DNA from 4 places in the Methylobacterium sp. J-092 genome. Region 2 is predicted to be linked to each of the others. Evidence: predicted binding sites of a transcription regulator. Region 2 holds the regulator's gene; each other region holds the start of a gene.
What was found. Region 2 encodes LexA, which represses DNA repair genes until DNA is damaged. Its sites were predicted from a motif close to TGTTCNNNNTGTGTTCNG; they were not measured.

Region 1 (7,469 bases), on a different contig from region 2:
CACCTCGCGGAACACCGCGTCGTCGGGGGCGACCACCGGCAGGCCGCCATGCTGGATCTCGAGCAGGGGCAGGCCGAGGCCTTCGGCCTTCGAAGTCGAGAGCAGAAGGTGGGCGCTGGCGGCGAGGGTGCGCAGCGCATCGTCGCCGACGTAGCCGTGCCAGGTGAGGAAGGGCGGCGGATCGTCGAGGAAGGCGTGCCGGCCCCAGCCGAGGCGGCCGACGATGTGCAGCTCGGCCGGCACGCCGGCGCGGTTCAGAGCCGCCGCGAGCGCGATCGCCGCCGGGTAATCCTTGCGCGGCTCGATCGTGCCGATCGCCAGCATGCGCAACGGCGCCTCGGGCCGGTAGGCGGCGGGGCCGGGGAGCCCGTCGAGGCCGAACACGTCGCGCACCGCCGGCCGCAGCAGGGCGACGAGGGCGTCGTCGGCGCAGTGGCGGCGCAAATCCGCGCCGGTCTTGCGCGAGATCACCAGGAAGCGCCGACCCCAGCGCATCGCGTAGCGGAACGCCGGCGCCATGTAGAGCCGGCTCTTCCAGGCGAGATCCTCCGGCCGGTCGAGGAGGAAGGTGTCGTAGACGCAGAGGATGCAGCGCTCCGCGAACGGCGCCATCAGCGGGCCGGGGGGAAAGCCGGCCATCACGAACTGCGCCTCGGGCTCCCGCGCCGCGCGAAGCGGCAGGCCGAGCTGCTGCGCGAGGATCATCCCCGGGATGCTGCGGCTGCGCAGGGGCCGGACCGCGCCGCCGAGCATCGCCGGCGTGAACTGGTCGAGCGCCACCCGCTCGATGCCGGTGACGTGGCCGCGGACATGGGTCTGGTCGAGGTAGATCGGGCCGCGCATCACCGGGCTCCGCCGAGCGATCGAAGCCGGACGGCCCAATACAGGCCGCGCCGCGCCCAGGGCGGCAGGCGGCGCCCGAGCAGGCGCTGCTTGGCGCGGCGCAGCCCGCGGACGAGCGGGTTGGACGGCGCGGCGACGAGGCCGGTCGCGGCCGCAGCCGGGATCGCGGCGAACGGAAAATGGCCGAGCAGTGCCGGCGCGAAGCGCAGGCGGCCCCCGTCCGGCGGCAACAGGCCGCGCTCGCGAAACACCCGGTCGAGCGAGATCGCGCAGGAAGCCGGGCTGAACCGGCTTTCCAAGGCGATCCGCGCGAAGGCGCCGAGCCGGGCGAGCGCCGGCCGATCGGCGACGAGCTCGACGAGGGCATCGCCCAGCGCGCCGGGCTCGACCGGGACGAGCCGCCCGGAGACGCCGTCGATCACCGAGCTGGTCAGGCCGGCGGTGCGATAGGCCAGCGTCGGCGTTCCGCACAGGCCGGCCTCGATCGGCGTCTGCCCCAGCGTCTCGAGCCGGCTCGCCGTGACGTGCAGGTCGCAGGCGCCGTACCAGGCGGCCAGGTGCGCCTCGTCGGCGATCAGCCCGGGCGCGAACAGGTTCGGCAGGGCGAGGCGCGCGGGATGGTCGAGCCGGCCGATCGCGACGAAGCCGACGCCGGGACCGGCGACGCGGCGCAGAGCGTCAGCGAGATCGCCGACGTTCTTGTCCGGTCCGTCGAGTACCACCGCCGAGACCAGGATCAGCAGGTCGTCGGCGGGAAGCCCGAGTCTGCGGCGCAGGGCCGAACGATCGCGGGACCGGAAGACGCTCGTCGGAAAGGCCAGCGCCAGGGGCGCGACCACGGCGCCCGGCGGCGCGAGCGCCCGGGCGCGCGACGCCGTCCAGGCCGAGTTGGCGAGCAGGATCGGACCGTCCCGCCGGGCGAGCACCGCACGCTTGCCGGCCTGCGCGCCGGCGATGCGATGCCGGCCGAGCTGCGGATACTCGTCCGGCGTCGGGCAGGCGGCGTCGCAGCCGACGGTCTCGATCCGGGCACAGCCGCGGGGGTGGGCGCAGCGGCCGGTCAGCGGGAACAGGTCGTGCAGGACGAGCGCGACGGGCCGCTCGGCAGCGAGGCGCCCGGCGACGGCGAGGCTTCGGGTGGCGCCGTGCAGGTTTCCGGCGAGCACGAGGTCGTGGTCGCCGGCGCGGATCGCGGCTTCGGCGACGGGAAACGCATCGATCCATTCCGCCGCGGCGGGCGGCGATTCGTCCGCGAGCACGAACTCCGCGACGCGGTGCCCGGCGAGCCGCAGCGCCTCGCCGATGCGCCGATGCGCGATCCCGGCACCGCCGGCATGCCCCGTGCCGGTGAGCGAGGCGATCGAGAGGGAAGCGGCAGCACTCTTCCCTCCGCCCTTGGCGGGGGAGGGTACCCTGCGGAGCAGGGGGGGAGAGGGGCGCGACGGTGCCGGATACGGCGCTCCCCTCTCCCGACCCTCGCTGACCCGAGGCCCACCCTCCTCCGCGAAGGGGGGAGTGGAAGACGCGGATGGACTTGAATCCGTTGCGTGAATCGTCCGCTCGCGCTGCAGCAGGACGGGCCGGCCGATGCGGGTGACGCCGGCCTCCGTCCGCACGGCTGCCGACCAAGCGCGTGCGGTCCACTCGGCGTCGACCGGATCGAAGCTGCCCAGCATGCCGAGCGCGGCACGCCGCCACAGAACTTCGCCGCCGGTGAAGACGGCGTCCGGCGCGGCGTCATCCCCCGCCGACGAGGGCAGGTCGAGGCCGGTCACCGCGTCGTCGAACAGCACCCGAAGCCCCGCCACCGCATCCGCCCCCGAGAGGACCGCGTCGAGAACGAGGGCGGCGAGCGCGCCGGGCGCCAGGAGATCGCCCGCCCGCAGGACCAGGACGAAATCGACCCCGTCGTCGGCGAGGATCGCGGCGGGCGACGGCGATCCCGGCGGCACGACGTCGTGCCGGCATTCCGGGTAGTCCTGCCGGGCGACCGAGGCGATGCTGTCCGCCAGACGCGGCGCATCGCCGGAGGCGACGGTGAGCACGCGCAGCCGCGGCCACGGGCGTCCGTCCGGCAAGGCGTCCGGGCGCGCGAGCGCGATGGCGGATCGGCCATAGGGCCAATCCGCGACGCCGTGGGCGGTTTCGAGATCCGGGTCGTAGGGAACGTCGGTCACGACGGGGGCGGGCGGCTCTGCGCGACGCATCGCGGGGCCGCGATGATGCCGGAGGATTGGTTTCGATCGCCTTCCGGCCCTGGGATCAGCCGGCGACGCTAATTCCCGCCGCGCCCGCCTCCGCCCGCCCGACGATCGCCGCCGTCGGATGCCCGGCGGCGCGGATGCGGGCGAGGATCGCGTCTGCGCGCTCGGGGGCGCAGGCGACGAGCAGGCCGCCCGAGGTCTGCGGATCGGTAAGCAGGTGCCGCGCCCATTCGGGGAAGCCGTCCTCCAGCGCGACCTCGCCGCCGAACGCGGTCCAGTTGCGGTGGGACGCGCCGGTAACGAAGCCGTCCCGGGCGAGCGTTTCGGCCGAGGGCAGCAGCGGCACGGACGGCCAGTCGATCACGAGGCGGCAGCCGGCGCCGCGCGCGAACTCGAGGCCGTGCCCGAGCAGGCCGAAGCCGGTGACGTCGGTGATGGCGTGCACGTCCGGGTCGGCGGCCAGCTCGGTGCCGACCTTGTTCAGCAGCGTCGTCGTCGCGACGAACGCGGCGTAGCCGCCCTCCGGCAGGGCGTCGCGCTTGATCGCGGCGGAATAGACGCCGACGCCGAGGGGTTTGGTCAGGATCAGCGCGTCGCCGACCCGCGCGTCGGCGTTGCGGCGCACGTCCTCGCGGCGGCAGGTGCCGATCACCGCCAGGCCGTAGATCGGCTCCGGCGTGTCGATCGAGTGCCCGCCGGCGATCGGGATGCCGGCCTCGGCGCAGGTCGCCGCGCCGCCCTTCAGGATCTCGGCGACGATCTCGGGCGCGATCTTGCCGACCGGCATCCCGAGGATGGCCAGCGCCATGATCGGGCGGCCGCCCATGGCGTAGACGTCGGAGATCGCGTTGGTGGCGGCGATCCGGCCGAAATCGCGTGGGTCGTCGACCATCGGCGTGAAGAAGTCGGTGGTGGCGATGACGCAGGTGCCGTCGTCGAGCGCCCAGACCGCGGCGTCGTCGGCGGTCTCGTTGCCGACGAGCAGGCGCTCGAACGGGCCGGCGATCGGCTGGTCGGCGAGCAGCGACCGCAGGATCGCCGGGTCGAGCTTGCAGCCGCAGCCGCCGCCGTGGGCGAGGCTGGTGAGGCGGACGGGGGTCGCATCCATGAGGGCACCGCGCGTTCGAACGGACAGGGGTCGCTGGTCGGTGCCGATACCATGGATCGCGGGTTCGGCGCGCCTCGGCCCGCGCGCCGCACGCCGGGAAGGATGGGACAATCGCGAGCGGGCGCCCATATTCCGGTCGTTCAACCCGGAGACGGCCCGATGCCCGATACGCCCGCCCGCAGCTTCGTCCCCCTGTCGATCGCGGTGCTGACCGTCTCGGACACGCGCCGGCCGGAGGACGACCGCTCCGGCGACACCCTGGTGCAGCGGCTGACCGAGGCCGGCCACAGGCTCGCGGCACGCGCGATCGTGCCGGACGAGGCGACGGCGATCCGCGGGACGGTCGAGGGCTGGACGCGCGATCCCGGAATCGACGTGGTGATCACCACCGGCGGCACCGGCTTCACCGGCCGCGACGTCACGCCCGAGGCGCTGGAGCCGCTGTTCGAGAAGCGCATGGACGGCTTCTCGGCGGTGTTCCACCGCATCTCCTACGACAAGATCGGCACCTCGACGCTGCAGTCGCGGGCGACGGCCGGGGTCGCCAACGCCACCTACGTCTTCGTGCTGCCGGGCTCGCCGGGTGCCTGCCGCGACGCCTGGGACGGGATCCTGGTCAGCCAGCTCGACTACCGGCACCGCCCCTGCAACTTCGTCGAGATCATGCCGCGCCTGGACGAGCACCTGCGGCGGGGCGCCTCGCTCACGGCCTGAGGATCACATCCGGTCGATCCGCGCGATCAGGCGCCGCGGCACCAGCCGCGGGGCGAAGGTTCCGATCTCGGTGAGGCGATCGCGGCGGACGAGGTCGCCGGGCCGCGCCGCACCCGCGCCGAGCAGCGCCTCGGCCCGAATGGCCAGCCGCGTCGCCAGCCCGGCATGCGGGCGGGACAATCGCCCCAGGGCGTCGGCCGGCGCTGTGCCGACGAAGCGGTCGAGGGTGCGGATCCAGCCGTCGCCGGGCACGTCGCCCGCCTCCAGGCACAGCACCCAGTCGCGGCGCGCGACCGCCGCGCCGGCGAACCACCGGTCCGATCCGCGCGGCGGCACCACCAGGGTCGCGCCGGTCGCGTCGGCGATCGTGTCGACCGCTTCGCCCATCGCGGCGGCGACGATCACGGCGTCGCCCACGAGCCCGGCGGCCACGCCTCCGACGAGGGCGCCCAGGGTGTCGGCCAGACGGTCGATCGCATCGGCGTCGCCGGGGTCGGCGACATGAACCAGGGCGGAGATCATGGCCGCGCATACCGTATTTTCGCCGGGCGCGGGCAGGCCGGCTCGACGCGGCCGCCCAGCGTTGCACCACAGCCACAAAGCCCGAGAAACTGCCTAAAATCGAGGCGTGTCCGGTCGACCTTGTTCCTGTTATGTTCCATGTGAAACACGCTTCTCCGGGGTGCTGCCAGTCCGATGTCCACACCCCGTCCTCCGCTCGGCGCCGAATCCACGCCGCGACGCCGGCTCGCCGCGACGTCGGAAACGCTGCGCGGCCGGGGCGCCACCGCCAACCCGGGCGGGCGCTTCGAGGCGATCCGCCGCGAGGCCGCCGACGACGGCTGGCCGGCGGACGAGCCCGCACCGGCCAGACGCACCGAGGTGACGCTGGAGCGGGCGAGCGGGATCATCTCCCGCAACACCTCGCCCGACATCTCGTTCGACCGCTCGATCAACCCCTATCGCGGCTGCGAGCACGGCTGCGTCTACTGCTTCGCCCGGCCGAACCACGCCTATGCCGGCCTGTCGCCCGGGCTCGACTTCGAGACGAAGCTCTTCGCCAAGCCGGACGCCGCGCGCCTGCTCGAGCGGGAGCTGTCGGCGCCGGGCTACGCGCCGCGGGCCATCGCTCTCGGAACGGCGACCGACCCGTATCAGCCGATCGAGCGCGAGCACCGCATCACCCGGGAGATCCTCGAGGTGCTGGCCCGCCTGCGCCATCCCGTCGGCATCGTGACGAAGTCGAACCTCGTCACCCGCGACATCGACATCCTGGCCGGGATGGCGGAGCGGAACCTCGTGAAGGTGGCGATGTCGGTGACGACCCTCGATCCGGTGCTCGCCCGGAAGATGGAGCCGCGCGCGCCGCATCCGCGCAAGCGCCTGGAGGCGATCCGGGCGCTCAGCCGAGCCGGCGTGCCGGTGATGGTGATCGTCGCGCCGATCATCCCCTCGCTCAACGACCACGAGATCGAGGCGATCCTGACGGAGGCCCGCGCCTGCGGCGCGCAGGAGGCGAACCACGTGCTGCTGCGCCTGCCGCACGAGCTGAAGGACCTCGTCGCCGACTGGTTCGCCGAGCACTATCCCGGGCGGCAGCGCCACGTGTTCTCCCTGGTCGAGCAGGCCCGCGGCGGCCGCGAATACGACGCCACGTTCGGCAAGCGGATGACCGGGGAGGGCGCCTACGCCGACCTGATCGCGACGCGGATGCGGCTGGCCAAGGCGCGTCTCGGCTATGCGCAGACCCGCATCACCCTCGACGCCTCGGCCTTCGCCAAGCCCGGCGAGCAGTTCTCGCTGCTGTGACGGGGGCGAAGGCGGCGATCGAGCAATGCTCCGCGGCGGCAGGACGGCTGAATCGTTTTGGCATCGACGGACGACCTCAGGCATCTCGCAAACGAACGCGACCTAATCGGCGCCCGTGATGTTCGCTCCGCCATCGCCGTACGCCCGCGTGAAACTCAGCCGGTGATGCGGGGTGCGGCCGTGGGTCCTGAGGCCGGCGAGGTGCACCGGGGCGCCGTAGCCGACGTTGCGCTCCCAGCCGTAATGCGGGTGGCGCCGGGCCAGCACCCGCATCAGCGCATCGCGAAACGTCTTGGCGACGATCGAGGCGGCGGCGATCTGCGGCACCGCGCGGTCGCCGCCGACGACCGCACGGCAGGGCTGTGGCAAGCCGGGAACCGCGTCCCGCCCGTCGACCAGCACCGGCGCATCGAGGGCGAGCCGCAGCACCGCCCGGCGCATCGCGTCGAGCGTGGCGACGCGGACGTTGACCCGGTCGATCAATGCCCGGGATCCCGCCGCGACCGCGACGCGGCCCTGCGCGCGGATCAGCGGCGTCAGGATCTCGCGCAGCGGTTCCTTGACCCGCTTGCTGTCGTCGAGGCGGGCGAGCAGGTCCGGCGGGATCGCAATCGGATCGAACCACACCGCCGCGACGACCACCGGGCCGCACAGGGCGCCGCGCCCAACCTCGTCGCAGCCGATGACGGCGGGGTAGTCGGCGGCGCAGGCGGGATCGAAGGGGGGCACGGGGCGGGTCGGGTCCGAAGGGGCGGCGACCCATCGCATTCCTCGGCCGGCCCGTCACCCTC
Region 2 (7,469 bases):
TGCCGGGGGGCTACGTCGCCCAACATGCGGGCCTGCGGGAGCGGGTGCGCGAGGCGGTCGGCACGGCCAAGACAATCGAGGAGACCGTGGACCAGTCGATCTTCTGCTGGTTCCTGTGGCAGACCAAGGTGGAGCGTGCGGACGATGGTGCCGTGACGCTACCGTCGCCACTGCGGGAGGCCAACGACCTCCCGGCCCTCTCCCTCCTCCCGGCCAACGCGCAACGCAGGGCGCTGGCGGCGGTGAAGGACAACGTCAGCCTGCTCGTCGCGATGGTGCGCGAGGCCGAGCAGGGCATTGCCCGCGAGGACCTGATCGACGTCATCCTCGCCGAGGCATCCCAACTCAACGCCAGCTCAGCACCCAACATGATCTCCCAAGCCATGGGCGGCCTCGGCCTGATCCGGCTTGAGGGTGGCAGCTATCGTCCGACCGAGCGCGGCCAGGAGCTTCTCATCGCGAGCGACCCCGTCCAAGTGCTACAGGCACCCCTGGTGGGACGGGTCTTCGGGATGGGGCACCTTCTGCTCATGGTCGGCCGCGAGCCAGGCGCGCTGCGGCACAGCGAGGCCGCCAAGCGCCTGCAGGACCTCGTCCCGACGTGGAAGACCACGCTCCCCGGCTCGCATATCGTCTCCTGGGCGAGGTTGGTCGGCCTAGTCCAGCTCGATAATTCGACGGGGGGCGGCCGACTGATCCTGACGGACGACGGCGAGGACTACGCCGCAGCGCTGCCGCCGGACTTCGAGCGGCTGTGGCAGCTCGCCCCCGAGCAGGACGTCGAGGTCGACGCGGTTACCAGCGAGGGGGCGGTCGCCATCCCGGAAGGGCCGGCGACGCTTGCACCGCCCTACGACGCACAGTCCATCGTCGACGAGGGCTGCTTCCTCGGGAAGGACCGCGTCGAGGCCGCCGTGGAGCTCCTGCGACGCAAGAAGAACCTCATCCTCCAGGGACCGCCAGGAACGGGCAAGACCTGGCTCGCGAAGCGGCTGGGTTACGCGCTGATCGGCGCCAAGGACACTGAGCGGCTACTCGCCCTACAGTTCCAGCCGTCGCTGTCGTACGAGGATTTCGTGCGCGGATGGCGCCCGGACGGGCGAGGCGGCTTGCGGCTCGCCGACGGTGCCTTCCTGGAGGCGGTGCAGGCGGCGGCTGCCGAGCCGGGACGGCCCTTCGTCCTCGTGATCGAGGAGGTCAATCGCGGGAACCCAGCGCAGATCCTCGGGGAGCTGTTGACCCTGGTCGAAGCTACGAAGCGCGGCCCCGAGGAGGCGCTCCGCCTCGCCTACCCTAGGTCTCTCGACGAGCGCGTGTACGTGCCCGAGAACCTGTACATTGTCGGGACCATGAATCTGGCCGACCGCTCGCTGGCCTTGGTCGACCTCGCTTTGCGCCGACGCTTCGCCTTCCTCACGCTGATGCCGGAGCTCGGTCCGCCATGGCGGGCGTGGTGCGTCGACCATGGGGTCCCGCCGGCGTTGGTCTCCGAGATCGGGACGCGCATGGATGCGCTCAACGCCGTCATCGCCGAGGACCGGGCGCTCGGCCCCCAGTTCCAGGTCGGCCACAGTTTCGTGACCCCGGTCGGCGACGACGCCATGTCGGAGGAAGGATGGCGGCGATGGTACTCCGAGACCATCGACACCGAGGTCGCGCCGCTGCTCGCGGAATACTGGTTTGACGATGCGACGAAGGCGCGCGAGCGGACCGCCGCGCTCCGACTGCAGGTTTGAGGGTGGGCGTCGCCCCGACTGTTGACGGAGGCACGACGTGGCGCAGCCACGGCGGCATTCCCGTCCGTAACCTCTGGATGCTGCTGGTCTATGCCGCAGACCTTGCCGGCTTCCTGGACCGAGCGGAGGGGGACGTCGACGAGGAGACCGAGTTGCCCGAGCTTCTGGCGATCCTGCTCGCGACCGTGGTCGAGCGGCGCCTGCGACGCAGCCTCTCGCGCGGCTACCGGATGACCGGAGCAGAGCTACCGAGGGTGCGCGGCCGGATCGATTGGTTGAAGACGGAGAGCGGCTCGTTGCTCCGACGCGGGCTCGTCGCCTGCCGCTTCGAGGAACTGACGAACAACACGCCGCGCAATAGGTTGGTGCGGGCCGCCCTCGAACGCATGGCGACCGTCGTCGCGAAGCCGGACCTGTCCCGGCGCTGCGGGGGTCTCGCGCGCACTCTTGCTGTGCAGGGCGTGAGTGGCATGCGCCCAACCCGCGCGGAGACCTCCACCGACCAAGTCGCGCGGCACGAGACCGAGGACCACTTGATGGTAGCGGTCTCGACGATGGCGCTCGACCTTTTGATCCCCGCGGAGACGGCGGGCGACGTCCACCTGACGCGCCTTGATCGCGACGAGCGGTTGCTCCGCAGGATCTTCGAGAAGGCCGTCGCGGGCTTCTATCGGCACGAGCTCGGCGGCTCGCAGCGCGTGCGTGTGCAACTGGGTCTCGGCTGGGACACGGCCACGCCGACACCCGGGTTGACCGCGCTTTTGCCCGGCATGCAAGCCGACGTCGTGCTGGACCACAAGGAGCGCCGGACGGTGATCGACACCAAGTTCACGGGTATCCTTACGGCCCGTCCCTACGGGGGCGAGTCTTTCAAAAGTGCGCACCTGTACCAGATGTACGCCTACCTCCGGTCCCAGGCTGGGAGGGGCGATGCGCGGGCAGACGTCGCCGGGGGGGTGCTGCTCCACCCGTCCCTAGACCGCCACATCGACGAGGGCGTGACCATACAAGGGCATCACGTCCGATTCGCGACGGTGGATCTCGCTCGCCCAGGCGCAGACGTTCGCTCCAGGCTGCTCGAAATTGCGGGTGCATAACCATGCAGCGGTGGGGTGGGATACGCCGCATATCGAACGAGAGCCATGGCTTTCCAAGCCGGGCGTACGGCTGAGCTTCATACCGTACTGCCGTTTTAGCCCCGCTGGCGCTCGTACCCGAGTCACCCACTGATCCAGCGAGATTGCAGGCCAACCTTCCCAACAGGGTCTCGATCTCAGGGCTCCACATGGTGCTGGCCGCCGGGGTCGTGTTCTGGCTCGTCCGCGCCGGCCTCGCCCTGGTGCCGTTCCTGGCGCTGGCCTGGCCGATCAAGAAGATCGCCGCGGCGCTGGCGATGGTCGGGGTCACCGCCTACTGCGTCTTCTCCGGCTGGGACATCGCGGCCGAGCGTTCCCTCGTGATGACCCTGATCATGCTCGGGGCGATCCTGGTCGATCGCCCGGCGCTCAGCATGCGCAACCTCGCTCTCGCCGCGCTCATCGCGCTCTCGCACGAGCCGGAAGGCTTGCTCGGCCCGAGCTTCCAGATGTCGTTCGGGGCGGTGGCCGGCCTCATCGCCTGCGCCCGCCTGATCGATGGAGGGATGTTCCGCCGCGACGGGGCCGGGCGGATCGGCCGGCTGATCGCGCTGTCGCTGACGACGGTGGTCGGCACCCTCGGCACGACGCTCGTGGCGCAGGTCGCGACCGCGCCCTTCGCCACCTACCACTTCCAGACCGTCCAACCCTTCGGGCTGATCGGCAACGCGCTCACCCTACCGCTGGTCTCGCTCGCGGTGATGCCGGCGGCGGTGCTGGGCATCGTCGCCTACCCGTTCGCCCTCGACCAGCCGGTCTGGTGGCTGATGGGACTGGCGGTGCGCGGCATGCTGACCATCTCCGGCTGGATCCAGGGGCTCGGGCGCGCCAACGTCGTGGTCCCGGCCTTCGGCACCGCCGCGCTCGGGTGCCTCGCCGCGGGGCTGCTGCTCGCGACGCTCCCGGTCTCGCGCCTGCGCTGGCTCGCCCTGCCGCCGGCGCTGCTCGGGCTCGGCCTGGCGACGATGCCGGCCCGCTACGACATCTACGTCGACCGCCAGGGCAGCGGAGCGGCGGTGCGCCGCGCCGACGGCAGCCTCGTCGCCCTCGGGCGGCCGTCGAACTTCGTGCTGGAGCAGTGGCTGAAGGCCGACGGCGACGGCAGGCCGGGCGCGCAGGCGACGGGCGGTTCCGTTTGCGACCGGATCGGATGCACGCTTCGGTTGGCCGACGGGCGCGCGGTGGCGCTTCTGAAGGATCGCCGCGGCTTCGCGCAGGATTGCGCCAAGGCCTCGGTGCTGATCACGGCGCTCGCCGCACCGCCCGGCTGCGCCGCCGCCCTCGTCATCGATCGCGCCTACCTCGCCAGCCACGGCGCCGTGGCGATCCGCGTCGAGCCGAATGGCTTCATTCTGGCCGACACGCATGAGCCGGGACGGACGCTGCCGTGGCGCCCCGCGATGGTCCGTCCCCCGCCCCAGGGAACGGATGACGCGGCAGCGGGCGGATCGTCGCCCGCGGCCGAGCCCAAGCCGAAGGACGTCCCGTTCCAGGGCATGGCCGTACCGCCCCCCCGGGCGGAGGACGCCGACCCGGCACCCGACGATCCGGCCGCGGACGGCCCGAACCCGGAGATGCCGGGCGAGACCCTTCAGTAACGGCGCACGAGGCTGACCAGGCGGCCCTGGATCTGCACCCGATCCGGCCCGAGCACGCGGGTCTCGTAGGCCGGGTTCGCGGCTTCGAGCGCGATCGAGGAGCCGCGACGGCGCAGCCGCTTCAGCGTCGCCTCCTCGTCGTCGATCAGCGCCACGATGATGTCGCCGGTGTTGGCGGTGTCCTGCTTGCGGATGACCACGAGGTCGCCGTCGAGGATGCCCGCCTCGACCATCGAGTCGCCGCGGACCTCCAGGGCGTAGTGCTCGCCGCCGGCCAGGAAGTCCGGCGACATGGTGATCGCGTGGCTCTGGTTCTGGATCGCCGAGATCGGCGTGCCGGCCGCGATCCGGCCCATCACCGGGATCGACACCGCGCGCCCGCTGTCGTCGACCATCTGCGTCGTGGAAGGACGCGGCGGCACGGCCTTCGAGCGCCCGCCCTCGACCACGCTCGGGGTGAACCGGCGCGGCGCGGCGGGAGCTGCCGGCACCGGGGCGGGCGCGCTGGAGCGGCCGGCGCCGTCGGGCATGCGCAGCACCTCGATCGCCCGAGCCCGATTCGGAAGCCGGCGCAGGAAGCCGCGCTCCTCTAGGGCGGTGATCAGCCGGTGGATGCCGGATTTCGACTTGAGATCGAGGGCGTCCTTCATCTCGTCGAACGACGGCGGAACCCCGTCCTCGCGCATCCGCTCGTCGATGAATCGCAGGAGATCCAGCTGTTTACGGGTCAGCATCGGCGCGGCTCGCAGGAATGCGCGGCCACACGAAGGTGGAGCCGCAGAAACAAAACACGAACACGTTAAACGTTCGTCAAGTGTTCCGCAAGGGTTCTCATCGGCCGATCCGACCGTTGCATCGAATTTCGTCGCGCGCCGAGCCCTTTTCGATCGCTGTGCTGCGGGGCTCAGCCCTCGAGGCTGCGGCGCACGGCGCGGGCGGTGACCGCCGAGACGCGCACGTTCGATTCCCGCGTCACGCCGGCGATGTGCGGGGTCAGGATGAGGTTCGGCACGTCGATCAGCGCCGCGCCGCCCGCGGCGTCCACGGGCTCCTGGGCGAACACGTCGAGCGCCGCCCCGCCGAGGTGCCCGGACCGAAGCGCCGCGGCGACGGCGGCCTCGTCCACGACGCCCCCGCGGGCGGCGTTGATCAGGATCGCGCCCGGCCGCATCCGGGCGATCGCCGCCGGCCCGATCATGTCGCGCGTCGCCTCGGTCAGCGGCACGTGCAGCGAGAGCACGTCGCTCGTTGCGACCAGCGCGTCAAGGGTCAGGCTCGCCACCGCGCCGTGCGCCGGGCGCCACGCGGCGTCGTCGGGCGCAAGGTGCGGGTCGAAGGCGGCGACGGTCATGTCGAGGGCCGCCGCACGGCGGGCGGTCTGGCGGGCGATCGCGCCGAAGCCGACGAGGCCGAGGCGCTTGCCGGCGATCTCGCGTCCCATCAGCGCGTTGCGCGGCCACGCGCCCGCGGCGACCTGCGCGCTCGCGCCGTAGGCGCCGCGCAGCAGCAGCAACGCGGTGCCGATCACGTACTCGGCCACCGCGCCGTCGTTGGCGCCGGTCGCGGGATGGACCGCGATCCCGCGGGCGGCGCAGGCGGCCAGATCGATGTTGTCGAGCCCGACGCCGAGGCGGCCCACCACCCTGAGGTCGGATGCCGCCGCGAGCAGGCCCGCGCGCACCTGCGTGCGGTTGCGGACGATCAGCCCGGACGCGCCCGCGAGCGCCGCGCGCAGGGCGTCCGGCCGGTCGACCAGGGTCGGATCGTAGAGCGTCTCGAACCCCGCGAGCTCCGCCGCGATCGCGGCCTCGTCCATGAACTCGCTGATGACGACCTTGCGCATGGGGCGGCGATCCTTCTCCGCGGCCGGGCCGGTGCCGGCGGGCTGCCCGCTCTGCCGCGGCGTCCGGGCGACGTCGCAGCTGGGGGCATCGTCATCACGCAGCCGAGCGCGTCGGTAAAGGCGGCCGCGCCGCCTATCCGAGTGGGTGCGCCGATCGCAGCGCGATTAACCGCTTCGCAATGCCGCCCGGCGTAAGGTCCCGGGCATGAGGTGCGACCAGCGACAGCGCCTCCCGACATTGCGTGACCGACGCCGACGGCCGAGCCGGCGATTCGGAGACACCGGAGCAGTTTGACCATGGCCCTCGATCTCAGCATGCCGATCCTGGTCGTCGACGACTACCAGACGATGGTTCGCATCATCCGCAACCTGCTCAAGCAGCTCGGCTTCGAGGAGGTCGACGACGCCTCCGACGGCACGGCCGCGCTGGCGCGCCTCAAGGGCCGCAAGTACGGCCTCGTGATCTCCGACTGGAACATGGAGCCGATGACCGGCTACGAGCTGCTTCGCCACGTCCGCGCCGACGAGGGCCTGCGCACCACGCCGTTCATCATGGTCACCGCCGAGTCGAAGACCGAGAACGTCATCGCCGCCAAGAAGGCCGGCGTGAACAACTACATCGTCAAGCCGTTCAACGCCGCGACCCTGAAGAGCAAGATCGAGGCGGTCTGCGGCGCCTGACCGACCTTTCGGGGCCGACACGCGGAGGAATGCTGACGATGGGTTTGCAAAGACCGCTCGGCGCGACGATCAACCCGGCGACCATGGTGTCCGAGTTAATCGAGATCGCGGACTACATCGCCCACGTGCGCGACGAGATCGCGGCCCTGCGCGCCAACGAGCTGACGCACGACCGCATCCCGATGGCGCACGAGGAGCTCGGCAACGTCCTCGCCGCGACCGCCGGCGCCACCAACACCATCATGGAGGCGGCCGAGTCGATGCTGGCGCTCCCGGACGGGCCGGAATACCGCGCCGCGGTCGAGAGCGGCATCGGCACGATCTTCGAGGCCTGCGCCTTCCAGGACATCACCGGCCAGCGCATCGGCAAGGTGGTCGCCGCCCTGCAGCAGTTCGAGCTGCGGCTCGCGCGCTTCGCCAGCGCGGTGCGGGCGCGGGACGCCGCCGGACAGGACCCGGCCGAGGCCGAGCGCAA
Region 3 (7,469 bases), on a different contig from region 2:
CGAGGTTCGACACCGAGGTGACGCCGCCCTGGTACTCCTCCGGCTTCAGCTTCTTGGCGCGCGCACGGGCCGCGAAGTCCTTCATCTCGTTGGAGATGGTGGACAGCGTCTTCTCGTCGGCCCGGCGGATGACCGGGGTGAACAGGCCGCCGTCGATCGCCACGGCGACGCCGACCTCGGCGTTCCTGAAGCGCAGCACCCGGTCCTCGGCCCAGACGGCGTTGGCCATCGGCACCCGGGTCAGGGCGAGGCCCATCGCCTTGATGACGAAGTCGTTGACCGAGAGCTTGAACAGCGGCTTGCCGTCCTTGTCCTTGCCGGCGCTCCGGTTGAGCTGCTCGCGAAGCGCCATCAGCGCGTCGATCTCGCAATCGACGGTCAGGTAGAAGTGCGGCGCCACCTGCATCGCCTCGGTGAGGCGCTTGGCGATGGTCTTGCGCATGCCGTCGAGCGGCACCTCCTCGTAGCTGTCCTTGGCGTAGAAGCCGCGGACCTGATCGGTGGTGAGGCCGGCGGCCCTGGCCGCGGGGGCGGGCGCGGCGGCTTGCGCCGGCGGTGCCGCCTCGGGCGCCTTCGGGGCCGCCTTGGGGGCGGGCGCGGCCTTGCCGGTGCCGGCCTCCTTGGCGGCGCGGACGTCGCGCTCGATCACCCGGCCACGCGGGCCCGACCCCTGCACGGCCGAGAGGTCGATGCCCTCCTGCTTCGCGATGCGGCGGGCCAGCGGCGAGGCGAAGACGCGCTCGCCCGCCCCGCTCGGCGGATGAGCGGCGCCATCGGACTTGGTTCTGTCGGGCTCGGCGGAGGGCCGCGCCCCGTCGGGGGCCTCGTTGACCCGCTCGTAGGACATGTGGCCGCCGCCGGGCGTGGTGTTCTCGTTCGCCGACGACGCGTCGGCCTTCGACGCCTGGGCCGGCGCCGGCGCCGCGCCGCCCGCCTGGACCCCGGCCGGATCCTCGCCGTCCACGGCGATCACCGCGATCAGGTCGTTGACCGGCACGTCGGCGGTGCCCTCGGGCACGACGATCCGGGCGAGCACGCCCTCGTCGATCGCCTCGACCTCCATGGTCGCCTTGTCGGTCTCGATCTCGGCGAGCACGTCGCCGGACTTGATCGCGTCGCCCTCCTTCTTGAGCCACTTGGCGAGGTTGCCCTTCTCCATGGTCGGCGAGAGGGCGGGCATCAGGACGTTGACGGGCATGGTTCAGGTCTCGTCCGAGGGCAGGGAGGGGGCGTCGGGTTCGGCGCGGGGATCGGCGAAGGGAAACAGGTCGTCCAGCGGAAACGGGACGGCGTCGAAAGGCGGCAGGGCCACGGTCTCGCGGCGCGTCACCGTCCCGAGCAGCAGCCATCGGGACGCGGTCAGCGCGAAGGCCTCCAGCACGCCGTCGGCGGGATCGAGCAGCCAGAGGTGCCCGACGCCGGCCTCCGCGTAGATGCGCCGCTTCGGGCCGCGGTCGAGACGCACCGTGGACGGCGACAGGATCTCGCAGACCCAGTCCGGCGGCGTCTCGACGAAGGCGGTCTCCGGCTCGGCCGGCAGCCGCTCGCGGCGCCAGCCGGCGAGATCGGGCACCACGACCTGCGCTCCGAGATGGAGCTCGGGTTCAATCATGAAGATCCAGCCGCCCGGTCCGCCGCGCCCGCGTCCGAAGGGCGCGTTCAGCTCCGCGGCCAATCCCGCCGCCGCCATCGCATGCCGCGGCCGCGGTCGCGGATGCGTCTCCAGCGCCCCGTCGATGATCTCGGCGACGAGGTGGTCGGGGACCGCTTCGAGGTCGGCGTAGGTGGCGTGCCGGAGCGCGGGTTCGGCCATGGCCAGAATCCCGTCAGTTCAGGCCGCCGGGATCGAGGCCCTCGGCCTCCCACCCCGCGCGAATGCGCTCGAACGCCTCCTCCTCCGACAGGTCGGTCTCCAGGGCGTAGGCGCGGGCGGCCTGCCGGGCGAGGTCGACCATCAGGCGGCCCCACGTGGCGGGGTCGTCGAAGGACCGGCGCAACGCCACGCTCACCGCCCCGTCGACCACGGCCGCGCGCAGCACCTCGATGCCGCCCTGCTCCAGGGCGTCGGGGGGAATCTCGAGGGCTTGGAAGGATTCACTCATACGACGTCATGACCCATCGATCGGCCCCGTTCCCGCCGGTCAGGCACGAAGGCGGATCGCATTCACCGGTAGCAGACGGCCTTGGCCGCCTCGACGACCTCGGCGACGTTGGGCAGCGCCAGCTTCTCGAGGTTGGCGGCGTAGGGCATCGGCACGTCCTTGCCGGTGACGCGCAGCACCGGCGCGTCGAGGTAGTCGAACGCGTCGACCATCAGGCGGGCCGAGATCTCGGCGCCGATGCCCGATTGCGGGAAGCCCTCCTCCACCGTGACGCAGCGGCCGGTCTTCTTGACCGACGCGAGCACGGTCTCGGTGTCCATCGGCCGGATCGTGCGCAGGTCGATCACCTCGGCCTCGATGCCCTGGTCGGCCAGGATCTGCGCCGCCTTCAGGGCGTAGGTCATGCCGATGGCGAAGGAGACGATGGTCACGTCCTTGCCGGTGCGGTGGATCCGCGCCTTGCCGATCGGCAGCACGAAGTCGTCGAGCTTCGGCACCGGGAAGGTCTGGCCGTACAGGATCTCGTTCTCGAGGAAGATCACCGGGTTCGGGTCGCGGATCGCGGCCTTGAGCAGGCCCTTGGCGTCCGACGCCGTGTAGGGGGCGATCACCTTCAGGCCCGGCACGTTGGAGTACCAGGCGGCGTAGTCGTGGCTGTGCTGGGCGCCGACGCGGGCGGCGGCGCCGTTGGGGCCGCGGAACACGATCGGGCAGCCGAGCTGGCCGCCGGACATGTACAGGGTCTTGGCCGCCGAGTTGATGATGTGGTCGATCGCCTGCATGGCGAAGTTGAAGGTCATGAACTCGACGATCGGCTTCAGGCCCGACAGGGCCGCGCCGACGCCGATGCCGGCGAAGCCGTGCTCGGTGATCGGGGTGTCGACCACGCGGCGGGCGCCGAATTCCTGCAGCAGGTTCTGCGTGACCTTGTAGGCGCCCTGGTACTCGGCGACCTCCTCGCCCATCACGAAGACGTCCTCGTCCCGGCGCATCTCCTCGGCCATGGCGTCGCGCAGCGCCTCGCGGACGGTCATCGTCACCATCTCGGTGCCGGCCGGGAACTCCTCCATCACCGGCTCGGCGGCCTTGTTGGTGATGGTGGCGGGCGCGGCCGGCGCCGCGGGCTTGTCGTCGCCGGTCTTGGCGGTGGCCGACGGGCCGGAGGCCATGCCCTCGGCCTGCATCGTCGGCGTCGGGGCGGGCTGCCCGCCCGTGTCCGCACCGTTCGGCTTCGACGAGGCCCCTCCGGCGGCGGCGGCCGCGACGTCCTCGCCCTCGCCCGCGATGATCGCGATCGGGGTGTTGACGGCGACGCCCTCGGTGCCCTCGGCGACCAGGATCTTGGCGAGCGTGCCCTCGTCGATCGCCTCGACCTCCATGGTCGCCTTGTCGGTCTCGATCTCGGCGAGCACGTCGCCGGACTTGATCGCGTCGCCCTCCTTCTTGAGCCATTTGGAGAGCTTGCCCTCCTCCATGGTCGGAGACAGGGCGGGCATCAGGATGTCGGTCGCCATGGAGGGTCTCTGATCGGTGAGGCGGGCGGGGCGGCCTGGCAGGGGATCGTCGCGGGGCGGCGGCGCGCCCTCAGGCGCGCGCTTCCAGGAGGATGTCGGTCCACAGCTCGGACGGATCCGGCTCGGGATCGTGCGTCGCGAACTCGGCGGCGTCGTTGACGGTCTCGCGGACCTTGGCGTCGGTGGCCTTGAGCTCGGCCTCGGCGACGCCGTGCAGCTCGATCAGGCGCTTGCGCACCATCTCGATCGGGTCGTGCTCGTCGCGCATCTTCGAGACTTCGTCCTTCGTGCGGTACTTCGCCGGGTCGGACATCGAGTGGCCGCGATAGCGGTAGGTCTGCATCTCGAGGATGTAGGGCCCCTCCCCGGTGCGGGCATGCGCGATCGCCCGGCCCGCCGCCTCGCGGACCGTGCGCACGTCCATGCCGTCGACCTGCTCGCCGGGGATGCCGAACGAGATGCCGCGGCGGGAGAAGTCCGTCTGCGCCGAGGCGCGGGCGACCGAGGTGCCCATGGCGTAGCGGTTGTTCTCGATCACGTAGACCACGGGCAGCTTCCAAAGCTGCGCCATGTTGAAGCTCTCGTAGACCTGGCCCTGGTTGGCCGCGCCGTCGCCCATGTAGGTCAGGCTGACCTTGCCGTTCTTGCGGTAGGCGTCGGCGAAGCCGAGGCCGGTGCCGAGCGAGACCTGCGCGCCGACGATGCCGTGCCCGCCGAAGAACTGCTTCTCGCGGCTGAACATGTGCATCGAGCCGCCCTTGCCGCGGCTGTAGCCGCCGCGGCGGCCGGTGAGCTCGGCCATCACCCCCTTCGGGTCCATGCCGCAGGCGAGCATGTGGCCGTGGTCGCGGTAGCCGGTGATGACCTGGTCGCCGTCGACCGAGGCCATCTGCATGCCGATGACGACCGCCTCCTGGCCGATGTAGAGGTGGCAGAACCCGCCGATCAGGCCCATTCCGTAGAGTTGCCCCGCCTTCTCCTCGAAGCGGCGGATCAGCAGCATCTGATGGTAGGCGTGGAGGTCTTCCTCGCGGGTGAATTGCGGCGCGTTCGGTGCGGGCTGGTGCTCGGCCGCCACGGCCTCCGGCGTCTCCGCGGCAGGGTTGGGCTGCCCCGCATCTTTCGCGGCATCCATCGGCGTGCTCCCGTGCTGGCGTCTGTTCCCTCCCGGTTTAGGACACGCGCTCCGGGAATGCGAGGGCCGACGCTCTGACAGGTGTTTGTGGTTGTCATACCCGATCCGCATGCCCGATCCGCACGCCCGATCGGCATGATCCCCTCGGGACGGCGGATGCGGGCCGCGTTCAAGCCGGGACGCGCGCGCGGGACTGGAGGCGGTGCCCGCTCACGGGTCGATGACGACCACGTCGTTGGCGTGCACCCGGCCGAGGACGACCCGGGCGCGCTCCTCCAGCAGGTCGCGGTCGATCTGCTCGCTGCGCAGCAGCGCGACGCGGTGCTCCCAGGTCGCCCGCTCGGCCTTGGCCGCCGCGAGCTCCCGGGTGAGCCCGAAGGCCTGGATCTTGAGGGCGCGCTTGGCCTCCAGGCCCCGGTTGCCGTTCTCGGCCTGGTACACGAAGTAGCCGACGACCAGCCCGGACAGGGTCCAGAGGCTGAGAGGCAAAACGACCATTCTGACGCGGCGACGGACGACCATGGCGCGACCATCGTCCGGGTCGGTTAACAAAGCCTTTGCCGCGGCCGCCGATCGTGCGCTCGGCGGTGGACGGCGGCGCCCGGATGGGTTGAACCGCGCCCCGCGGTGATGGACAGTCGGAACAAAGATCGAACATCGAGGCGGCCGCCCTGCGGTGCGGCGGTCTCGCGGAACGGGACAGCGCAGTGACCGCCCCGGTGCGGAAAGTCATCCACATCGACATGGACGCGTTCTACGCCTCCGTCGAGCAGCGCGACGACCCGGCCCTGCGCGGCCGGCCGGTCGCGGTCGGCGGCTCGCGCGAGCGCGGCGTGGTGGCCGCCGCGAGCTACGAGGCGCGGGCCTTCGGGGTGCGCTCGGCGATGCCCTCGGTGACGGCGCGCCGGCTCTGCCCGGACCTGGTGTTCGTGCGCCCGCGCTTCGAGGTCTACCGCGGCATCTCTGAGGAGATCCGGACGGTGTTCTCCGAGCACACGCCGGTGATCGAGCCGCTCTCCCTCGACGAGGCCTACCTCGACGTCACCGAGAACCTGCAGGGCCTGCCGACCGCCACCGCCGTCGCCCGGGCGATCCGCACCACGATCCGCACGCGCACCGGACTCGTCGCCTCGGCCGGCGTCTCGTACAACAAGTTCCTCGCCAAGGTCGCCTCGGACTACCGCAAGCCCGACGCGCTGTTCGTGATCACCCCCGAGATGGGCCCGGCCTTCGTCGAGGACCTCGCCATCGGCCGCTTCCACGGCATCGGCCCGGTGACGGAGGCGAAGATGCGCCGCCTCGGCATCCACACCGGCCGCGACCTCAAGGCCCGCTCGCTGGAGGATCTGACCGCCATCCTCGGCAGCGCCGCCCCCTACTATCACGGGGTGGCCCGCGGCATCGACGAGCGCCCGGTGCGGGCGCACCGCATCCGCAAGTCGATCGGTGCCGAGAACACCTTCTCCGACGACAGCGCCGACCTCGAAATCCTCGCCGAGCGCCTCGCGCCGATCCTCGACAAGGTCGCGGCGGCCTGCGCCGCCAAGGGTCTGCGCGGCCGGACCGTGACGCTGAAGGTGAAATTCTCCGACTTCGCGCAGGTCACGCGGGCGCGCTCCCTGGCGGCCCCCGTCGGCGACCGCGCCAGCCTGGAGGCGATCAGCCTGGGCCTGCTGCGCGACCTCCGCCCGCTCCGGCGCAGCGTGCGGCTGCTCGGCGTCTCGCTCTCGGCCCTCGACCACGGCGACGCCGCGGAACCGCTGCAGCTCGGCCTGGCGATCTGAGGCGTCGCCGCGATCGTTCGATCGGGATCGCCGGCGCCGCGGTCATCGGGTCGCGCCTGCGTCCGCGGCGCCGCGCCCTATCTCGATGGGAAGCGACACCGGGAGCAGCCAACCATGACCGACGATCCCCGCGAGGCCGGAGCCCGGCCCCCCTTCCCCGGCGACCAGCAGCAGGAGCGGCCGGGATTGTCGTCGCGGATGACCCCCGCCCCCGATCACGGCGAGCACAGCTACGTCGGCAAGGGGCTGCTGACGGATCAGGTCGCGCTGATTACCGGCGGCGATTCCGGGATCGGCCGCGCGGTGGCGATCGCCTACGCCCGCGAGGGCGCCGACGTGGCGATCTCCTACCTGCCGGTCGAGCAGTCCGATGCCGAGGAGACGGCGCGCTGGGTCGAGCAGGCCGGGCGCCGCGTCCTGCTGCTGCCGGGAGACCTGCGCGAGGAGGCCCATTGCCGCGACCTCGTCGCCCGCACGGTGGCCGCGTTCGGGCGCCTCGACGTCCTGGTCAACAACGCGGCCGCGCAGACGATCAACGAAGGGCTCGACGACGTAACGGCGAAGGACCTCGAGGGCTCGTTCCGCGCCAACGTCTTCGCGATGTACTACCTCGCCCAGGCGGCGGTGCCGCACATGAAGCCGGGCTCGGCGATTGTGAACTCGACGAGCCAGCAGGCCAAGGTCGCCGACAAGACGATGCTGATCTACGCCGCCACCAAGGGCGCGATCGCGAGCCTGACGATCGGGCTGTCGAACCTGCTGGCGCCGAAGGGCATCCGGGTGAACTGCGTCGCGCCCGGCCCCGTGTGGACCCCGATCCAGCCGATCGTGAAGAGCCCCGAGCAGATCGAGCAGCTCGGGGCCGACACGCCCCTCGGCCGCGCCGGGCAGCCGGCCGAGCTCGCCCCGGCCTACGTGCTGCTGGCCTCGCGCG
Region 4 (7,469 bases), on a different contig from region 2:
ATCACCACCGACCGGCGGCTGCAGCTGCTGCTCGTCGCCTTCGCCTTCGGCGCGTTCTTCGAGGGCGCGGGCGGGTTCGGCACGCCGGTGGCGGTCACCGGCGCGATCCTGATCGGGCTCGGCTTCTCGCCGCTGGCGGCCTCCGGCCTGTCGCTCATCGCCAACACCGCGCCGGTGGCCTTCGGCGCGCTCGGCGCGCCGATCCAGGGCCTCGCCTCGGTGACGGGCTACGACCCCTACGTGCTCGGCGCGATGATCGGCCGGCAGCTGCCGGTGTTCTCGCTGCTCGTGCCGTTCTGGCTGATCTGGGTGTTCGCGGGCTTCCGCGGCATGGTCCAGGTCTGGCCGGCGATCCTGATCTGCGGCGGCGCCTTCGCCGCGGCCCAGTTCGGCATCTCGAACTACGTCAACCCGTGGATCGTCGACATCGGCGCCTCGATCGCGGCGATGGGCGCCCTGGTGCTGTTCCTGAAGGTCTGGAAGCCGGCCACGATCTGGACCTCGCCGGCGCTGCGCGGCAACGACCCGTCGATCGGCTATGGCGCGCCGCGGCCGGTGGCGCTCGGCGCGGGGGTTCCCTCCGACCTGCCCCGCGCCCCGGCCGCCACCGGCCGCACCGCCACCTCCTCCGAGATCGCGCTGGCCTGGCTGCCGTGGATCATCCTGTCGGTGATCGTGGCGATCTGGGGCACCGGCTGGTTCAAGGCCATCGTCAACCCGATCTTCACCTGGAAATACGAGGTGCCGGGCCTGCACAACGTGATCATGAAGGTGCCGCCGGTGGTGGCCAAGGCCCATCCCGAGGGCGCCGTCTTCCTGTTCACCTACATGTCTTACACCGGCACCGGCGTGCTGATCGCGGCGCTGATCTCGGGCCTGATCATGCGGTTCTCGCCCGTCCGCCTCGTCACCGCCTACGTCGAGACGATCTGGGTGCTGCGCTACTCGCTGATCACCATCGCGGCGATGCTCGCGCTCGGCGTGCTCACCCGCTACGCCGGCGTCGACGCGACGCTGGGCTTGGCGTTCGCCGGAACCGGCATCCTCTACCCGTTCTTCGGCACGCTGCTCGGCTGGCTCGGCGTCGCGCTGACCGGCTCCGACACGGCCTCCAACGTGCTCTTCGGCGGCCTGCAGAAGATCACCTCGGAGCAGCTCGGCCTGTCGGGCGTGCTGATGGCCTCGGCCAACTCGTCGGGCGGCGTGATGGGCAAGATGATCGACGCCCAGTCGATCGTCGTCGCCTCCACCGCCACCGGCTATTTCGGCCAGGAGGGCAAGATCCTGCGCTTCGTGTTCTGGCACTCGATCGCGCTCGCCTGCCTGGTGGGCGGGCTGGTGATGCTCCAGGCCTACGTGCATCCCTTCACCGCGATGGTGATCCACGTTCCGTAGCCTCGCGCCCGAGATCGCCGGCGACACCAAAAAAGCCCGTCCCCTGCGGAGGGGGCGGGCTTTTCCTTTGGCGCAGTCTGGCGACGGGGGAGGGCGGCCTCAGGCCGCCCGCACGCCGGCCAGGAAGTGGTCGACCGCGCCGCGCAGGTCGCCGGCCTGGCTCGACAGCGCGCGCGCGGCGGCGAGCACCTGGGCCGAGCCGGAGCTCGCCGTCCCGGCCGCCTCGCTGACGCCCCCGATATGCTCCGACACCGCGCGGGTGCCCTGCGAGGTCTGGGCCGTGGTGCGGGCGATCTCGCCGGTCGCGGCCCCCTGCTCCTCGACCGCGGCGGCGATGTCGCCGCCGATCTGGGCCAAGCGCCGGATCACGTCGGTGATCCCGCTGATCGCCCGGACCGAGGCGTCGGTGGAGGCGCTGATCTCGACGACCTTGGCCGTGATCTCCTCGGTCGCCCGGGCGGTCTGGCCGGCCAGCGATTTCACCTCCTGCGCCACCACCGCGAAGCCGCGTCCCGCCTCGCCCGCACGGGCCGCCTCGATGGTGGCGTTGAGGGCGAGCAGGTTGGTCTGGTCGGCGATCTGCGAGATCAGCCCGACGATCTGGGCGATGCTGCCGGCCGCTGTGGCGAGCCGCCGGACCTCGCCGGCCATGCCCTCGGCGTCGCGCTCGGCCGCCGCCGCGAGGTCGGCCGAGGCCGTGACCTGGGTGCCGATCTCGGCGACCGAGGCCGAAAGCTCCTCGGTCGCCGCCGCCACCGTGTCGGCCGAGAGCGCCGCCTCGTGCGACGCGCGGGCGACCTGAAGGCTCAGCGACGAGGCATCCCCGGCCGCCCGCGTCATGCCGTGGGCCGCCGCCTCGAGCTGGATCGCCGCCGCCGAGACCGCCTCGACGATGCCGCCGACCCGATCCTCGAACCCGTCGGCGAGCTCGAGCGCCGCCGCGCGCCGGGCCAGCTCGGCGTCGGCCGACATCCGCTCCTGCGCCGCGCGGCTGCGGCGGCGCTCGGCGACGTTGTCGCGGAACTCGATCGCCGCGGCGGCGATGGCGCGGACCTCGATCGGGCCGCCCTGGGGAATCGCCACGTCGTCGTCGCCGCGGCCGATGGCGGTGAGCGCCCGCGACATCCGGATCAGCGGCCGGGCCACCGCGGTGCCGAGGCCGAAGGCGAGGGCGCCCGACAGCAGGAAGATCGCGAGCGCCGCCCCCGACCAGATCGCGAGCGCCCGTTCGGCCGTCGCGCGAACGCCGCCGGCCTCCGCGGCGAGGTCGGCGGTGAGGTGGTCCTCGACCGCCTTGAGGCCGTCGATGCGCTGGGTCGCGAGTCGGAACCAAAGCGGGGCGTCGCGGAAGGCCAGGGCTTCGCCGGGCATGGTCTCGAGAACGACCTTGCGCAGGCGCGCCACCTCCCGCGCCGGGGCGGCGGCCTCCGCGGCATCGAGCAGGGCTCCTTGCGCCGGCTCCGCCCGGGTCCGGAACAGGCCTTCGTAGGTGGCCTGGTCGGCCTGGAGGGTGGCGAGGCGGCGGATCCCGGCGAGGTCGAGGCTGCCGGCGGCGAAGGCGGCGGAGGCGGCGGCACGCTCCTGGCCGGCATATTCCTTCATCGTCAGGAAGGCGGCGTAGGAGGCGGCGTGGTTGGCGATCCCGACGGGGCCGATCACGCCCGACAGGGCGCGGACCAGCCCGAGGCCTTCGCCGATCAGACCGGTATAGGCGGCGGCCGCCTGGGGCGCCGTCGGCTTCAGCGCGTCGACGGCGTTGCGCTGCGCGTCCAGGCCGTCGAGCGCCTGCGCGAAGGCGTCAGCCTTGCGGGCGAAGGCGGGGCCGTAGGCCGCCGCGCCGGCCGTGACGGCGGCGGCGAGGCCCTGGCGCGCGGCGTCGGTGCGGGCGCGCTGCGCGACCAGCTCCGCCTTGAACTGCGATCCCTTCGAGGCGAGGAACAGGCTGGAGGCGCCGCGCTCGCGCTGGCCCTCGTGCGCGAAGGCGCTGATCCGCGAGGCGAGGCCGACAAGGTCCTCGACCTGGACCATCTCGGCGCGCTGCGCCATCCGGTCGGAGATCGCGACACCGGCCACCGCAGCGAAGGCGAGGCAGGGCGCCAGCGCCACCGCCACGATGCGTCCCCGCAAGGACATCGGAACACCGGTCTTCATTCGCCCACGCATCCCAAGTCTTCGCACCGCGTCGATACGGACGACTGCGCTACAACGGGTAAAGACGCTGTTGCCATCACAGGTCGATGCGCTGTTCGATCGTCGCGGGCGCGATCTTCAACGGCGGGAGCCCGTCGGCAGCGTATTCGCGGACCCGGACACCAGGACATCGGCGGGCGATGCGGACGCGTCGTCGGGGCGACCCCCGGGCACGACTTCCGGACCTGCGCGAAGATCCGCGATCCCGCCGACGGAGCGGGACGCGGCGGCATGCATTCCGGACGCCCGATCAAGACGCCGCGCCCGGCGCCGCCCTATCACGAGGCGCCGAGAGCGCGCGCGGCGGGTCGGCCGCGACGACGCCGGGCGTACCCTTGGGAGGCCATCATGATCCGTACCATCCTCGCCGCGAGCCTGCTGATCGCCGGCCTCGCCGCCGCCCGGGCCCAGACCGGCGACATGTCCTGCGCCGACTATCTCAAGGCCGACGCGCAGGCGCAGGCCTCGATGAGCGCCGCCGACAAGGCGATGATCGCCGCCGACCCGCAGGCGGCCGCGATGGACGCGAAGATGCGCGCCTACTGCAAGGCCAACCCGAAGGCCTCCTCGTCCGAGGCGGCGATGAAGGCGATGCAGTAATCCCGCCGGAGCCGCGCGCCCGGCACGGGCGCGCGGTGATCCTGGTCGTCGGCCGCCCCCCGAACGGGGCCGGCGCAGCGAAAAGATGCGGGCGGCCGCAGGGCCGGACGCGTCGCGGAACAAGGGCCGAGTTGCCCACGTACGCGTTTCGTTCTAGCAGACACGCGAGCATGCCGGGCCTGCGTCCCGCCCGCCGCACCTTGCCGAAGGCTTCGGACGGACGACATGACCCGGCGCGGCGGTCGCTTTCGCGATCGCCGGATCCCGCCCGTGTCGACGCCTCGAAAGACCGCCCCCGCCATGGCCAAAGCCGTCGCCGCCAAGACGCCTGCTGGCAACAAGACGCCTGCTGCCGATAAGACGCCTGCTGCCAAGACGCCCGCCGCGAAAGCGCCGCCCGCCAGGAAGCCCGCGAAGGCGAGCCCGGCCGCGCGGGCGGTCGAGGCCGAGGCCGGTGTCGACGCGAAGCTCGAGCGCCTGTTCGACCGGGAGACGCCGGCGGAGCGCGACCGGCGGGTGATCTCGGTGCGCGGCGCCCGCGAGCACAACCTGAAGAACGTCGACCTGACGATCCCGCGCGACAAGCTCGTGGTGTTCACCGGGCTCTCGGGCTCCGGCAAGTCGTCGCTCGCCTTCGACACGATCTACGCCGAGGGCCAGCGCCGCTACGTCGAGTCGCTCTCGGCCTATGCGCGCCAGTTCCTGGAGATGATGTCCAAGCCCGACGTCGACCAGATCGACGGGCTCTCGCCGGCGATCTCGATCGAGCAGAAGACCACCTCGAAGAACCCGCGCTCCACGGTGGGGACCGTCACCGAGATCTACGACTACATGCGCCTGCTCTGGGCCCGCGTCGGCATCCCGTACTCGCCGGCCACCGGCCTGCCGATCGAGAGCCAGACCGTGCAGCAGATGGTCGACCGCGTCCTGGCGCTGCCCGAGAAGAGCCGGCTCTACCTGCTCGCGCCCGTGGTCCGCGGCCGCAAGGGCGAGTACCGCAAGGAGATCGCCGAGTTCCAGAAGAAAGGCTTCCAGCGCCTGCGGATCGACGGCGAGTACTACCCGATCGACGACGTGCCGAAGCTCGACAAGAAGCTCAAGCACGACATCGACGTGGTGGTGGACCGGATCGTGGTGCGGGCCGACATCGCGAGCCGGCTCGCCGATTCCTTCGAGACGGCGCTCGAGCTCGCCGACGGCATCGCCGACATCGAGTTCGCCGACGTGCCGGAGGGCGAGACCCGGGAGAAGATCACCCTCTCGTCGCGCTTCGCCTGCCCGGTCTCGGGGTTCACCATCGCGGAGATCGAGCCCAGGCTGTTCTCGTTCAACAACCCGTTCGGCGCCTGCCCGACCTGCGGCGGCATCGGCCACGAGATGCGGATCGACGCCGAGCTGGTGATCTCCGACGAGGCCCTGAGCCTCAAGCGCGGCGCCATCGGCCCGTGGGCGAAGTCGACCTCGCCCTATTACGGGCAGACGCTCGACGCGCTCGCCCGGCATTACGGCTTCAAGACCGACCTGGCCTGGTCGCGGCTTCCCGAGGCGGCGCGCGCGATCATCCTCTACGGCTCCGGCAAGCAGTCGATCCGCTTCGACTACGACGACGGCATGCGCAAGTACGCCGTCAACAAGCCGTTCGAGGGCGTGATCCCCAACCTCGAGCGCCGCTACAAGGAGACCGAGAGCGACGCCGCGCGCGACGAGATCTCGCGCTTCATGAGCGAGACCCCGTGCGCCGCCTGCGGCGGCAAGCGGCTGAAGATCGAGGCGCTCGCCGTCAAGGTCGCGATGGAGGATATCGGCGCGGTCACCGCGCTCTCGGTCAGCGAGGCGCACCGCTGGTTCTCGGCGCTGCCGAAGAAGCTGACGCAGAAGCAGAACGAGATCGCGGTGCGGATCCTGAAGGAGATCCGCGACCGGCTGTCGTTCCTGGTCGACGTCGGCCTCGAATACCTGACGCTGGCCCGCGGCTCGGGGACCTTGTCCGGCGGCGAGAGCCAGCGCATCCGCCTCGCCTCGCAGATCGGCTCGGGGCTCACCGGCGTGCTCTACGTGCTGGACGAGCCGTCGATCGGCCTGCACCAGCGCGACAACGAGCGCCTGCTCGGCACGCTGAAGCGCCTGCGCGACCTCGGAAACTCGGTGATCGTGGTCGAGCACGACGAGGACGCGATCCTCCAGGCCGACTACGTGGTCGACGTCGGGCCGGGCGCCGGCATCCACGGCGGCCGGATCATCGCGCAGGGCACGCCCGCGGAGGTGCTGGCCCATCCCGACTCGCTGACCGCCAAGTACCTGACCGGCGAGAAGTCGGTGCGGACCCCGGCCGCGCGGCGGAAGGGGCGCAAGGGCAAGCTCGGGGTGTTCGGCGCCCGCGGCAACAACCTCAAGAACGTCGACATCGAGATCCCGCTCGGCACCTTCACCTGCGTCACCGGCGTCTCGGGCGGCGGCAAGTCCACGCTGATCATCGATACGCTCTACAAGGCGGTGGCCAAGCGCCTGAACGGCGCGCTGGAGCATCCGGCGCCCTTCGACCGGCTCGAAGGGCTGGAGCACCTCGACAAGGTCATCGACATCGACCAGTCGCCGATCGGGCGGACCCCGCGCTCGAACCCGGCGACCTATACCGGCGCCTTCACCCCGATCCGCGACTGGTTCGCCGGCCTGCCCGAGGCCAAGGCCCGCGGCTACCAGCCGGGACGGTTCTCGTTCAACGTCCGGGGCGGCCGCTGCGAGGCGTGCTCGGGCGACGGCGTCATCAAGATCGAGATGCACTTCCTGCCCGACGTCTACGTCACCTGCGACGTGTGCAAGGGCAAGCGCTACGACCGCGAGACGCTGGAGGTGAAGTACCGCGCCAAGTCCATCGCCGACGTGCTCGACATGACCGTCGAGGAGGCCGCCGACCTGTTCAAGGCGGTGCCGACGATCCGCGAGAAGATGGAGACGCTCAAGCGCGTCGGGCTCGACTACGTCAGCGTCGGGCAGCAGGCAACGACGCTGTCGGGCGGCGAGGCGCAGCGGGTCAAGCTCTCGAAGGAGCTGTCGAAGCGCTCGACCGGCCGCACCCTCTACATCCTCGACGAGCCGACCACCGGCCTGCACTTCCACGACGTCGCCAAGCTGATGGAGGTGCTCCACGAGCTCGTCGACCAGGGCAACACGGTGGTGGTGATCGAGCACAACCTCGAGGTCATCAAGACCGCCGACTGGGTGATCGACATGGGCCCGGAGGGCGGCGACGGCGGCGGCGTGGTCGTCGCCCAGGGGACGCCCGA

Region 1: the regulator LexA is predicted to act here: its motif matches at 5,513-5,530, upstream of MKK60_RS26515 (PA0069 family radical SAM protein).
Region 3: the regulator LexA is predicted to act here: its motif matches at 5,391-5,408, upstream of dinB (DNA polymerase IV).
Region 4: the regulator LexA is predicted to act here: its motif matches at 4,324-4,341, upstream of uvrA (excinuclease ABC subunit UvrA).

What each region holds. Positions count from the first base shown of each region.
Region 1 covers NZ_JAKSXU010000209.1:4,978-12,446, reverse strand. Annotated here, with positions in the region: gene MKK60_RS26540 (glycosyltransferase) at 1-843, opposite strand, end outside; gene MKK60_RS26535 (glycosyltransferase) at 843-3,020, opposite strand; gene selD (selenide, water dikinase SelD) at 3,106-4,155, opposite strand; gene moaB (molybdenum cofactor biosynthesis protein B) at 4,315-4,869, shown strand; gene MKK60_RS26520 (hypothetical protein) at 4,873-5,391, opposite strand; gene MKK60_RS26515 (PA0069 family radical SAM protein) at 5,566-6,678, shown strand; gene MKK60_RS26510 (ribonuclease HII) at 6,781-7,407, opposite strand.
Region 2 covers NZ_JAKSXU010000186.1:1,041-8,509, forward strand. Annotated here, with positions in the region: gene MKK60_RS22070 (AAA family ATPase) at 1-1,736, shown strand, start outside; gene mcrC (5-methylcytosine-specific restriction endonuclease system specificity protein McrC) at 1,739-2,833, shown strand; partial or broken gene MKK60_RS22080 (ComEC/Rec2 family competence protein) at 2,983-4,470, shown strand; gene lexA (transcriptional repressor LexA) at 4,464-5,204, opposite strand; gene MKK60_RS22090 (NAD(P)-dependent oxidoreductase) at 5,375-6,313, opposite strand; gene MKK60_RS22095 (response regulator) at 6,611-6,994, shown strand; gene MKK60_RS22100 (protein phosphatase CheZ) at 7,033-7,469, shown strand, end outside.
Region 3 covers NZ_JAKSXU010000108.1:61,707-69,175, forward strand. Annotated here, with positions in the region: gene MKK60_RS12020 (pyruvate dehydrogenase complex dihydrolipoamide acetyltransferase) at 1-1,198, opposite strand, end outside; gene MKK60_RS12025 (Uma2 family endonuclease) at 1,202-1,813, opposite strand; gene MKK60_RS12030 (DUF5076 domain-containing protein) at 1,827-2,102, opposite strand; gene MKK60_RS12035 (pyruvate dehydrogenase complex E1 component subunit beta) at 2,165-3,616, opposite strand; gene pdhA (pyruvate dehydrogenase (acetyl-transferring) E1 component subunit alpha) at 3,687-4,751, opposite strand; gene MKK60_RS12045 (FtsB family cell division protein) at 4,962-5,273, opposite strand; gene dinB (DNA polymerase IV) at 5,495-6,535, shown strand; gene MKK60_RS12055 (SDR family oxidoreductase) at 6,650-7,469, shown strand, end outside.
Region 4 covers NZ_JAKSXU010000108.1:53,469-60,937, reverse strand. Annotated here, with positions in the region: gene MKK60_RS12015 (L-lactate permease) at 1-1,395, shown strand, start outside; gene MKK60_RS12010 (methyl-accepting chemotaxis protein) at 1,495-3,528, opposite strand; gene MKK60_RS12005 (hypothetical protein) at 3,934-4,185, shown strand; gene uvrA (excinuclease ABC subunit UvrA) at 4,486-7,469, shown strand, end outside.